2 regions of the Pedobacter sp. A2324 genome follow, and region 1 is predicted to be linked to the other one. Evidence: riboswitches for the same ligand, from Rfam matches in the RefSeq annotation. Region 1 holds a riboswitch; the other holds the start of a gene.

Region 1 (5,590 bases):
CAATTTAGGTGGAGTATCCAAACCTTTAAAATCCTTATTCATGTAAGAATAGTACACTTTATCTTTTCCGTTGCCAAAACGCATGGTGAAGTAAATCATCATTTTTTTCTGAGCTTCATCATAAATAAGCTCAGGCGCCCATGCGCAGCCAATATCAGCAAGTTCAGGAAAGGCCTGGTCTACTCTTAGAACCTGATGAGTCCAATGAATGAGGTCTTTTGACTTCATTAAAACCAAGCCACGGTTATTTCCCCAGCCGTATTTCTTTCCATCACGTTCCCATTCGGTACTTCTGTAGCCTTGCTTTTGAGCATATATGTGAAGGTCGGTTAGAGCCAGATAAAACATGCCATCCGGTCCGCGGCAGATGTAGGGATCGCGTATGCCCTTTTGCTCGGCAATGGTATCTCCGGCAATAATAGGCTTCGCCTGGTTAATATCGGTAAAACTATAACCGTCTTTACTTAGTGCCATGTAAAGGCCATGCGTATCGTCCTTGAAATAGACCATCAGATAGGCTGACATATCTTTTTCTGTAGGAATCTTTTGCTTTTTCTGTGCCTTTGCCATGGCGAAAAAGAAAATCATCAAGGAGGAGATAAATATTAATTTATACTGAAACTTCATTTGGTTCTATGTTGGTTAGAAATTGAAGTCCAAAATAACCAATAATCGTCAATTCAACGATTATTGGTCAGGAATATTTTATGTTAACCTTTACAGACGGGAACTTTAATGCAGGCTATTGTTTTAATAAGGCATCTATTTCCCCGTTAAATTCCTTTACAAATTCGGTATAGTACTTTCCGGTAGCCGGGCCACTGTATCCGGTATGGATCTGAGCAACCTCACCTTTTTTATTAATGATAATGGTAGTTGGAAATGATAAAAAGTTCTTTAAGGCGGGCAATGATTCTGCAACAAGTTGTTTATCCGGTTTCCCCGCGATAACCTGATCATATTCAATTCCAAACTTTTCACGAAACCGGCTTAAAGCTGTACGGACATATGCCGAATCGAGTTGTCTCTCATAGTGAATGCCTATAATTTCGACACCACGTTTACGGTTTTCTTTATACCAGGGTGCCAGGAAAGTTGCCTCGTCAACACAGTTGGGGCACCAGGTACCTGTTATGGTCAAAATCACAACTTTATTCTTGAACTTTTCATCATTAAGCGATATTTTTTTTCCATTCACATCAGGCAAAGAGAAATTAAGGGTTTTGTAACCATCTTTCAAAAATGTCAGTTTAGTTGCATCCGGTAAAGCCGCATTTTCATTTTTTATACCGTCAAAGGGTACGTTGCCACGTGCCGTAACAATCTCCCCATTGATGCTGCCCTCCTTTGTAAAAGTACCTTTGTAAAATGAGGGTCCCGATCCGATAAAGCTGGATAAATAAAATTTGTCGCCATCCACAACACCCTCCAGGTAACGCGAATCGCCTGTGATACGTAGAAATGTCCCGGTAAGTTTATTGCCTTGTTGTTTAAACAGGCCTACAACCTTTTCAGGATCTCCATTTGGCGATTTAAATGTCACATCGTAAGTTCCGGAAAAATCACCCGAGGCAGGTTTTCCGTCTGTTTTAAAACGATAGTTTTCACCCTTCCTGGCCGCTAAGACCGTCGGTTTCCCTGTACGATCTTGTTTTCTCAACACTCCGATCAACGAATCACCTTCCAGTTTTAACGCAAATTCGTTATCAAACTGGTTTAATTTAACCAAAACAGAATCTCCGGTCTGTGTTACAACACCTCCTTCGAAATGCTCGTCGGCATTTAAAAATACGAGATGTGCAGGGCCGCCATTTTTTGAACTGATCTCAAAATTAAAGGGTACCTCTACATCAGGCTTAATCTTAAAAACGCCCCTCCATTTGCCTGGTAATGAAAAAGTATTTGATTTTACACTTTTAGCATCCTTTTTTATACTGGTTTGTGCCTTTATAAGGCTTGCTGAGGATAAAAGAGATAAGGATAGAAATGCAACAGTTTTAATATTCATAATCGTGGGTGAATCTAAGGATTCAGGGCAAAGGTAACGATCTCAAGAGCTAAGAAGAAATTTTTTAAATAAATTCTAGGGATTTTATAGTCTATTCAATTATTGTACTATCTTTGCGCCAGTTATTTTAAAATACTTATCAAGAAAGGTGGAGGGAATGGCCCCGTGAAACCTTAGCAACCCGCCGTAGCTGGAAAAGGTGCTAATTCCATCCCAAAGTTTTTGGGGTAGTTAAGTCAGTTGATTGCAAATATGTATGATAATATATTGTAGCACTTCTGATTTAAGGAAGTGCTTTTTCATTTGGCAGTATTGCAATGTTGAGCGGTATTAAATCACAATAAAAAAGAAACGATGAAAAAAACTAACGAGCAGGCACCCTATCAAATTACCCACTTTAAAAAATACCTAAAGCTATCGCGAATGTGTAGCAGCGGTTGCTGAGACGCTAAAAAAGAAACGTAATCAGCGTTTCCTGTCTCAAATTAAATGTCATTTATTATTGTGTTAAAATTCGCCCAAAAGCGAAGTGGAATGGCTTTGCCCGGATTTTGACAATTTTTAAACTAATCATTAATCATATCTTATTTATGTTCAAGAAAATTAAGCTGTCTGCAATACTTTTTTTGCTACTGCTTTCACAGATCTCCCGTGCACAAAATATCACGGTTTCGGGTATTGTAAAAAGTGCATCAGGTCAAACATTGCCTGGGGTATCAGTTGTGGTAAAAGGAGCCAAAGAAGCGGCTACGACCAATAACAACGGATCATTTACCATTTCTGCAAATCCGAAAAGTATATTGTTAATCTCTTACATTGGATTTGATACCAAAGAGGTTGAGATCACAGAAAACACAAAAAATTTAGCAATTATTTTAACTGAAAGCAGTAACGCGCTGGATGAGGTAGTGGTCACTGCCCTGGGTATTTCGCGTGAAAAAAAATCTCTGGGTTATGCCGTTCAGGAGCTAAAGGGACAGAGCCTTACTGAAGCCCGGGAAAGTAATCTCGTAAATGCGCTGGCCGGAAAAGTAGCAGGGGTCAGGATCACGAATAGCCAGGGTGATATGGGTTCTTCCAGAGTAGTTATCCGTGGGGAAACATCCATCTCCGGAAATAACCAGCCATTGTTTGTAGTTGATGGCATTCCGGTGGATAATTCACAGTTAAGCGGTGCCGGCGCGAGGGATTATGCCAATACCATTTCTGATATCAACTCAAATGATATTGAGTCGATCAGTGTGTTAAAGGGCCCCAATGCTGCGGCACTATACGGCTCGCGGGCTGCGGCGGGAGTGATTATCATTAAAACAAAAACCGGAAAATCGAAAAAAGGATTGGGTGTTACCTTCAATTCAAATGCAGTAATCGAAACCTTATTAACCTTACCTAAGTATCAGGATGTTTTCGGACAAGGGTCTGAGGGTAGGTTCAGTTATGTTGATGGTAAAGGTGCAGGGATTAATGATGGAGTAGATGAGAGTTGGGGACCTAGAATGGATGGCCGGCTGATTCCTCAGTTTTTCTCTAAGGGGGTAGCCGTACCCTTCGAAGCGCATCCAGACAATGTTCGCGATTTCTTTGAAACCGGTTATTCGCTTTCAAATGGTATTGCTGTAGAAGATGCAAGTGAGAAATTTAACTATCGCCTGTCTTACAATAACCTGAAGCAGGTTGGTGTAATCCCGAATTCAGGACAAGGCAAAAACTCACTTACGTTAAATACTACCCTAAATATCACACCTAAACTTAGCCTTACCGGAAATGTAAACTACAATATGTTGAATGCAGATAATTTGCCTGGAACCGGCGGCTCACGATCAACCAGTACCATGTTGCAGTTTACCTGGTTCGGCAGGCAGGTTGATATCAACCGCCTGAAAAATTACCTGGATGAAAATGGAAATACATTCAACTGGAACAACAGCTATTATAGTAATCCGTATTGGGTTGCCTACGAAAATACCGTATCACAACGTAGAAATAGAATTATCGGAAGTGTGGGCTTAAAATATGCCATTATAGATGGTTTGAATTTTAACTTCCGGTCAGGAACAGATTATTATAACGATCGCCGTAAAGTCAAAATCGCTTACGGTACAAATGGTACACCTTTCGGATCTTATACAGAAAGCGCATACACGGTTAGTGAAAGCAATACGGATGCTACCCTTAGTTATGATAAAAAACTTAATGATGATTTCAGCATTGAAACCCTCGTAGGTACCAATATTCGGTCGAGATTTACCGAACAGAATGATCAGAGTGCGCCCAGGCTGGCGGTAGCTGGTTTATACACCCTTTCTAATTCTCGTGATCCCCTAACTTCTTCAAACAGTTATACAGATTTTAAAACCTATGGCATTTACGGATCTGCCCAGGTTGCATTCAGAAATTACCTGTTTGTAAATGCAACTGCAAGAAATGACTGGTCGTCTACGCTTCCGACACAAAACAGGTCTTACTTTTATCCTTCATTCAACGGAAGTTTATTGCTCACTGAAGCTTTTGATATTAAAAGTGACTTATTAGACTACGCCAAAATCCGCGGGGGATGGTCTAAAGTGGGTAAAGATGCTTCGCCATACCTACTAATAAATACGTATACTTTTGGGGCTCCTTTCGGTACAAGTCCTCAACTCATTCCATCAGCAACAGATTTGAACCCGGATTTAAAGCCAGAAACTACTTCTTCATCAGAGCTTGGCTTAGAGGCGGTATTATTCAACAAACGCCTGCGCTTTGATTTAGGCGTATATAATAGTAACAGTTTCAACCAGATTTTAAGCGTAGATGTAAGTGCGAGTACCGGTTTCAGATCTAAATTACTTAATGCAGGGAAGATCAATAACAAAGGGATTGAAGTGCAGCTGGGGGTAACGCCAGTGAAGAAAGCTTTTACCTGGGATATTGATGTAAATTACGCTGCGAACAGAAGTAAGGTCATTGAACTTGATCAAAGCGGATTGTTGCAAACCTATGTTGTGGCAACAAACTCTGCTCAGGTTATTGCTGCGGTAGGTCAGCCGTATGGTGCACTGTTTGGTAATGCTTTCCTGAGAGATGGAAATGGCAATATCGTAGTAAATGCCACGGGCGCACCGCAAACCGATCCAACTAAAAAGGTTTTAGGTAAGTACACTCCTGACTGGATAGGGGGAATTTCGAATACCTTCAGCTATAAGGGCTTTAGTTTGGGCGTATTAATTGATGCCAGTTTTGGTGGATCAATTTATAACGGTACCTATGCAACCGGAACGTACACTGGTGTACTTGCTTCTACTTTGCCAGGTAGGGCAGCAGAATTTGGCGGGATTTCATATTACTATCCCGGCAACCTTAAAGCCAATGGAACTGTTAGGCTGGCAGCAGGCACTGCTGCACCTGCAGGTGTAACGGTTTACGATGATGGAATCATCTTCGATGGTGTTACTGCTGACGGAAAGAAAAATGAAAAAATACTTCCTGCCCAAACTTATTACAAATCGTTTAGAACCATTGATGAAGCCAATATTTTCGACGCATCATACGTAAAGCTTCGTGAAATTAAACTTACCTATAACCTGCCTGCGAAATGGCTTC
Region 2 (5,590 bases), on a different contig from region 1:
TTCGGTATGTTCCGGGCAGGCCGGATAACCAGGAGCCGGACGGATACCTGCGTATTCTTCCTTAATCAGTTCCTGGTTACTCAGGTGTTCATCCTTCGCATATCCCCAGTATTCTTTACGCACGCGCTCGTGCATTCTTTCAGCAAAAGCCTCTGCCAAACGATCGGCAAGGGCTTTGGCCATGATGCTGTTATAATCATCGTGGTTAGCTTCAAATTCTTCTACCAGCGCATCAATTCCAATGCCCGCAGTAACTGCAAAGCCTCCAAAGTAATCCTGAATCCCGCTCTCTTTTGGTGCGATAAAATCAGAGAGTGCGTAATAAGGCTGTCCATCTACTTTTTCTGCCTGCTGACGGAGCGTGTGAATGGTCGTCAGCATTGCATCGCTTTCCACACTTCCGGTTTTTAATTCAATGTCATCGCCAACACTGTTTGCCGGCCAGAAGCCGATTACTCCTTTTGCGGTAAGCAATTTTTCATCGAGGATACGTTTAAGTAAAGTTTGGGCATCATCAAAAAGCTTCCTGGCCTCATCTCCCACGTTTTTATCATCGAAAATTTTCGGGTAGCTGCCACGAAGTTCCCAGGTGTGGAAAAATGGTGTCCAGTCAATGTAAGGAACGAGTTCTTCCAAAGGATAGTCGTCGAAAACTTTGGTACCAGTAAACTCAGGAACCGGTAGACGCTGTTCAAAGTTAATTTTGAACTTGTTCTCACGCGCTTCGGCTATGGTTTTGAAACGCTTATCTGAGCGTTTATTTAAATGTGCCTCGCGGGCTTTATCATATTCAGCTCTTATTCCGGCAACGTAATTATCTTTAGTTTCGGGGTTCATGAGTGTACTACAAACAGTTACACTTCTTGATGCATCCAGCACGTGAATGGCCGGTCCAGAATAGTTTGGTGCCACTTTTACGGCGGCGTGAATACGCGAGGTAGTAGCGCCGCCCAGAATTAACGGAATAGTAAAGCCTTCCCGCTCCATTTCTTTGGCAAAGTGAACCATTTCATCCAATGAAGGGGTAATAAGTCCACTCAAGCCAATAATATCGGCATTTATTTCTTTTGCCTTTTTAATGATGTCTTGTGCGGGCACCATTACGCCCATATCTATAATTTCAAAGTTATTACAAGCCAGTACTACGCCAACAATGTTTTTTCCAATGTCGTGTACATCGCCTTTTACGGTTGCCATTAAAACCCTTCCGGCAGAAGAACTTTGATTTTGATCTGGGTTATCCAGTTTTTCTTGCTCAATAAAAGGCAAGAGGTAGGCTACTGCTTTTTTCATTACCCTTGCGGATTTCACCACCTGAGGTAAGAACATTTTTCCGGCACCGAATAAATCTCCGACGATATTCATCCCGTCCATTAACGGGCCTTCAATTACCTGGATTGGGCGGGCATATTTCTGACGGGCTTCTTCAACGTCATCATCGAGGTATTCTACGAGGCCTTTTACCAGTGAGTGAGATAACCTTTCTTCTACGGTCCCTTTTCTCCATTCTTCGTCCTTTACAATTTCTTTGCCTTTTGATTTAACCGTGTCGGCATATTCTACCAAACGTTCAGTTGCATCGTCTCTGCGGTTAAGCAGTACATCCTCTACCCGTTCCAATAGTTCGGCTGGGATTTCCTGATAAACTTCGAGCATACCTGCATTTACAATTCCCATGTCCAGTCCGGCCTGAATGGCGTGGTAAAGGAAAGCGGAGTGCATGGCTTCGCGGACAACATTGTTTCCCCTGAAAGAGAAGGATATGTTCGAAACTCCACCGCTTACCTTGGCATGAGGAAGGTTTTGTTTAATCCACCGTGTGGCATTTATAAAGTCAACTGCATAGTTGTTATGTTCTTCTAAACCTGTTGCAACGGTTAAGATATTCGGGTCAAAAATGATGTCTTCTGGTGGGAAGCCAATTTCGCTAACCAGAATATCATAGCTGCGTTTGCAAATTTCTACCCGGCGTTCGTAGTTGTCGGCCTGACCTTGTTCATCAAAAGCCATTACCACTACTGCAGCACCATATTTCATAATTTTCTGCGCGCTTTCACGGAATTTCTCTTCACCTTCCTTTAATGAAATGGAGTTTACTATTCCTTTGCCCTGCAAACATTTCAGGCCATTTTCGATTACCGACCATTTGGAAGAATCGACCATGATCGGCAGTTTGGCGATATCAGGTTCAGAGGCGATCAGGTTCAGAAACTTAGTCATCGCCGCTTCTGAATCCAACATTCCTTCATCCATGTTGACGTCGATTACCTGGGCGCCACCTTCAACCTGTTGTAAGGCAACAGCAAGGGCCGCTTCATAATCACCGCCTAAAATGAGTTTTGAAAACTTTGGTGATCCGGTAATGTTGGTTCTCTCGCCTACGTTTACAAAAATGCTGTCTGGCTTGATGGTAACCGGCTCCAGACCGCTGAGGCGCATCACGGGTTCAATTACAGGAAGTTTCCTGGGTTTTGCTTTTTGTGCATTTTTAGCGATGCAGCCAATATGATCGGGTGTAGTGCCACAGCAACCGCCTACGATGTTGACAAACCCGGAGGTAATGAAATCGTCCACCAGGTGTGCTGTTTCGTGTGGCTGCTCATCATAAGCCCCAAATTCGTTTGGCAAACCGGCATTTGGATAGGCGGAAACATAGCAACCTGCCTTATTTGCAAGTTCTTCAATATGCGGACGCATTTCTTTAGCGCCAAGCGCACAGTTAAAACCAATGCTTAATGGTTTTGCATGCATTACTGAATTGAGGAATGCTTCGGCAGTTTGACCTGATAAAGTTCTTCCTGAGGCATCGGTAATGGTTCCGGAAATCATAATTTCCAGTTTCCGGCCGATGATTTCTTCATATTTTTTAATGGCAACAATGGCCACTTTTGCGTTTAAAGTATCGAAAATAGTTTCGATTAACAGTACGTCAGAACCTCCGTCTACCAGTCCGCGAACCTGCTCATAGTAGGCTGCTTCGAGTTCATCGAAATAAATGGCCCTGTAACCCGGGTCGTTTACATTTGGCGACATGGACAGGGTACGGTTGGTTGGGCCGATTGCACCGGCAACGAAACATTTGCGGTCGGGGTTGGCGGCCATAAATTCGCTGGTCGCCTCTTTAGCAATCCGGGCACCTTCGTAACTGAGTTCATATGAAAGGTCTTCCATCTGGTAATCGGCCATGGAGATTCTTTGTGTACTAAAAGTGTTGGTTTCGATAATGTCGGCACCAGCACTCAAGTATTCAAGATGTATCGCTTTAATAATATCCGGACGGGTAATGTTGAGCAAGTCGTTATTGCCTTTTACATCGCATGGATGATTTTGAAACCGTTCCCCTCTAAAATCCTCTTCTGTTAATGTATAGCGCTGAATCATGGTGCCCATTGCCCCATCGATTACCAGAATACGCTTTTCTAATTCTTCTCTAATGTTCATTGTTTTATAGTAGCAAGTAGCTGGTATCGGGTGTCAGGACTAACTGACGAACGACCTAACTGCAGATATTGGGCAAAAAATATAAGGCAAAATTGTCTTTATACTTGATACTTTATACCTGATACTCAAAATGCTTATTCAAAAAGTTGGCGCGGGAATCGTCCTTCCTAAAACTTATCTGTCCCCGATTAAAACCGGGATAGAATTTAGCACCTTGTGTGGACACAGGTTGCTAAGACTTCGTTGGGTCTAATCCCTCCGTCTTTCTTAATAAGCGTACAAAAATGCAACAAAGCGGCATCATTTCCAAAATTTATTGGATACTAGCCAAATAAAATTACAAAGGCCATGCAAATCTGCACGGCCTTTAGAATATTGTTCTGTTGGCGAGCTTATTTTCTGCTTCCGAAAATTCTTAATAAGAACAGGAAGATGTTAATAAAGTCAAGGTATAAGTTTAATGCGGCCATTATGGCTAATTTTTTGGTATCGGAAGAAGGGATTGCTTCACCACTTTGTTCAAGGCCCATTCCGATCTGCTTGATTTTCTGAACGTCGTATGCAGTCAATGCAGTGAAAACTGCAACACCCACAAATGCCATAATCAAACTAAACTGTTCGCTTTTGATAAATAGATTAGCTATCCCGGCAATAAACAAGCCTGCAACACCTACCATTAGGATTGGACCGAATTTAGTTAAATCAACCTCCGTGGTATACCCCAATACTGCCATAATTCCGAAAATTACCGCAGCAGCTCCAAAGCATGAGATAACAGATGTGCCTGTGTAAACCAATAGAATAAAGCTTAAGCTCACACCCAGCAAAACTGAGAATAAGGCGAAAACACCCAGTAAAGCGCCATAAGATAAGCGGCTAAAGCCCGCTCCCATCAATAAAACTAAACCAAGGGGCGCAAACATCGCTACAAAGCCTAAAGCCGTTCTCTGACCGGTTTCAAAGTTAATCAGTAATCTTAATGCGCTTTCTGTGTTTGAAATGTAGAAGGCGGAAAGTGTTGATAAAACCAACGCCACAAACATCCATAAGAAAACATTAGCAAAGAATTTTTTTGAAACAGATTTCTCCTGAACGAAAACGCTGTTGTCCTGATATTGATAATTTTGTTGTTCCATTTTGTTTTATGTGTATTTAAACAGTATAAAGTTAATATTTTAGTTTAATCTTTTTGTCAGCAATTCTTCAACTTTCTTGAAGAACTGAAGGGGTTTTAGTGTTCGCCATGGCATATTATTCAAGGCTCCGCCAAAGTTAATATAATAATCGATGCTATTATCCCGGAACTCTGCAATGACATGGTCCTGAAAGTTTATCCCAACAATCCAGCCATCTTCCACTTCCTGAAACCACTCTTCGTAATAGCTGTCATCTGAGGCGTGGAAGTTTAACACATTCTCCCCGATCAGGATGAATTTATTAATACCTTCATCCATCATCAGTTCCAGTATGTCGCGCTTTAAAAGCATGATGTCGTTATTGATGGCGTCATTCCATTCCCCAATAAATTCGATAATGGCGTACGCCCTGTCGTAATCGGCATACAGCACCTTCATATACAGTGTGTTGGATCCGAATTCATCCCATTGCGGGTGAAGCAGAAAGTTGTAAATCTGTTTATCGAAATGAAACTCAGAATATTCAGTATTGTAAAAAGGCGAACGTTCATCTTCGGCGGAGATATAGTCATCTCTCCATTGGTAATAAGGCTCTATCTCGTGCATGTTTCAAATTATTGAATGATTGAATTTTGAGTGAGTGAATGTTTAAGTTTCAATTCAATCATCCTTTTTCACTCATTTCCTAGAGTTGTCCGGCTTCTACAGCTTTTCTAACACTTCCATATTTATTTAAAAGATCAGCGGCTTCGTTGTAATCAATATTTAATTCATCAGCTACCATTTGCGTTCCGCGATCAACCAGTTTATGGTTTGTTAACTGCATATCGACCATTTTATTGCCAACCACACGGCCAAGCTGGACCATAACCGTAGTACTCAGCATGTTTAAAACGAGTTTTTGTGCTGTGCCTGATTTCATTCTTGTTGAGCCGGTAATAAATTCAGGTCCTACAACCACTTCTACAGGGAAGTCAGATTCTGCTGCAATTGGTCCGCCGGTATTGCACACA

The links. Region 1 has a riboswitch for S-adenosylmethionine ahead of AC570I_RS11295 (SusC/RagA family TonB-linked outer membrane protein). Riboswitches for the same ligand answer to the same signal wherever they lie in the genome.
Region 2: another riboswitch for S-adenosylmethionine. It lies ahead of metH (methionine synthase); the one in region 1 lies ahead of AC570I_RS11295 (SusC/RagA family TonB-linked outer membrane protein).

The regions. Positions count from the first base shown of each region.
Region 1 covers NZ_JCASSK010000003.1:458,877-464,466, reverse strand. The annotation lists gene AC570I_RS11305 (glycoside hydrolase family 43 protein) at 1-627, opposite strand, end outside; gene AC570I_RS11300 (peroxiredoxin family protein) at 743-2,008, opposite strand; SAM riboswitch class I at 2,142-2,246, shown strand; gene AC570I_RS11295 (SusC/RagA family TonB-linked outer membrane protein) at 2,599-5,590, shown strand, end outside.
Region 2 covers NZ_JCASSK010000002.1:585,689-591,278, reverse strand. The annotation lists gene metH (methionine synthase) at 1-3,441, opposite strand, end outside; SAM riboswitch class I at 3,613-3,718, opposite strand; gene AC570I_RS07645 (Bax inhibitor-1/YccA family protein) at 3,834-4,577, opposite strand; gene AC570I_RS07640 (hypothetical protein) at 4,617-5,183, opposite strand; gene murQ (N-acetylmuramic acid 6-phosphate etherase) at 5,263-5,590, opposite strand, start outside.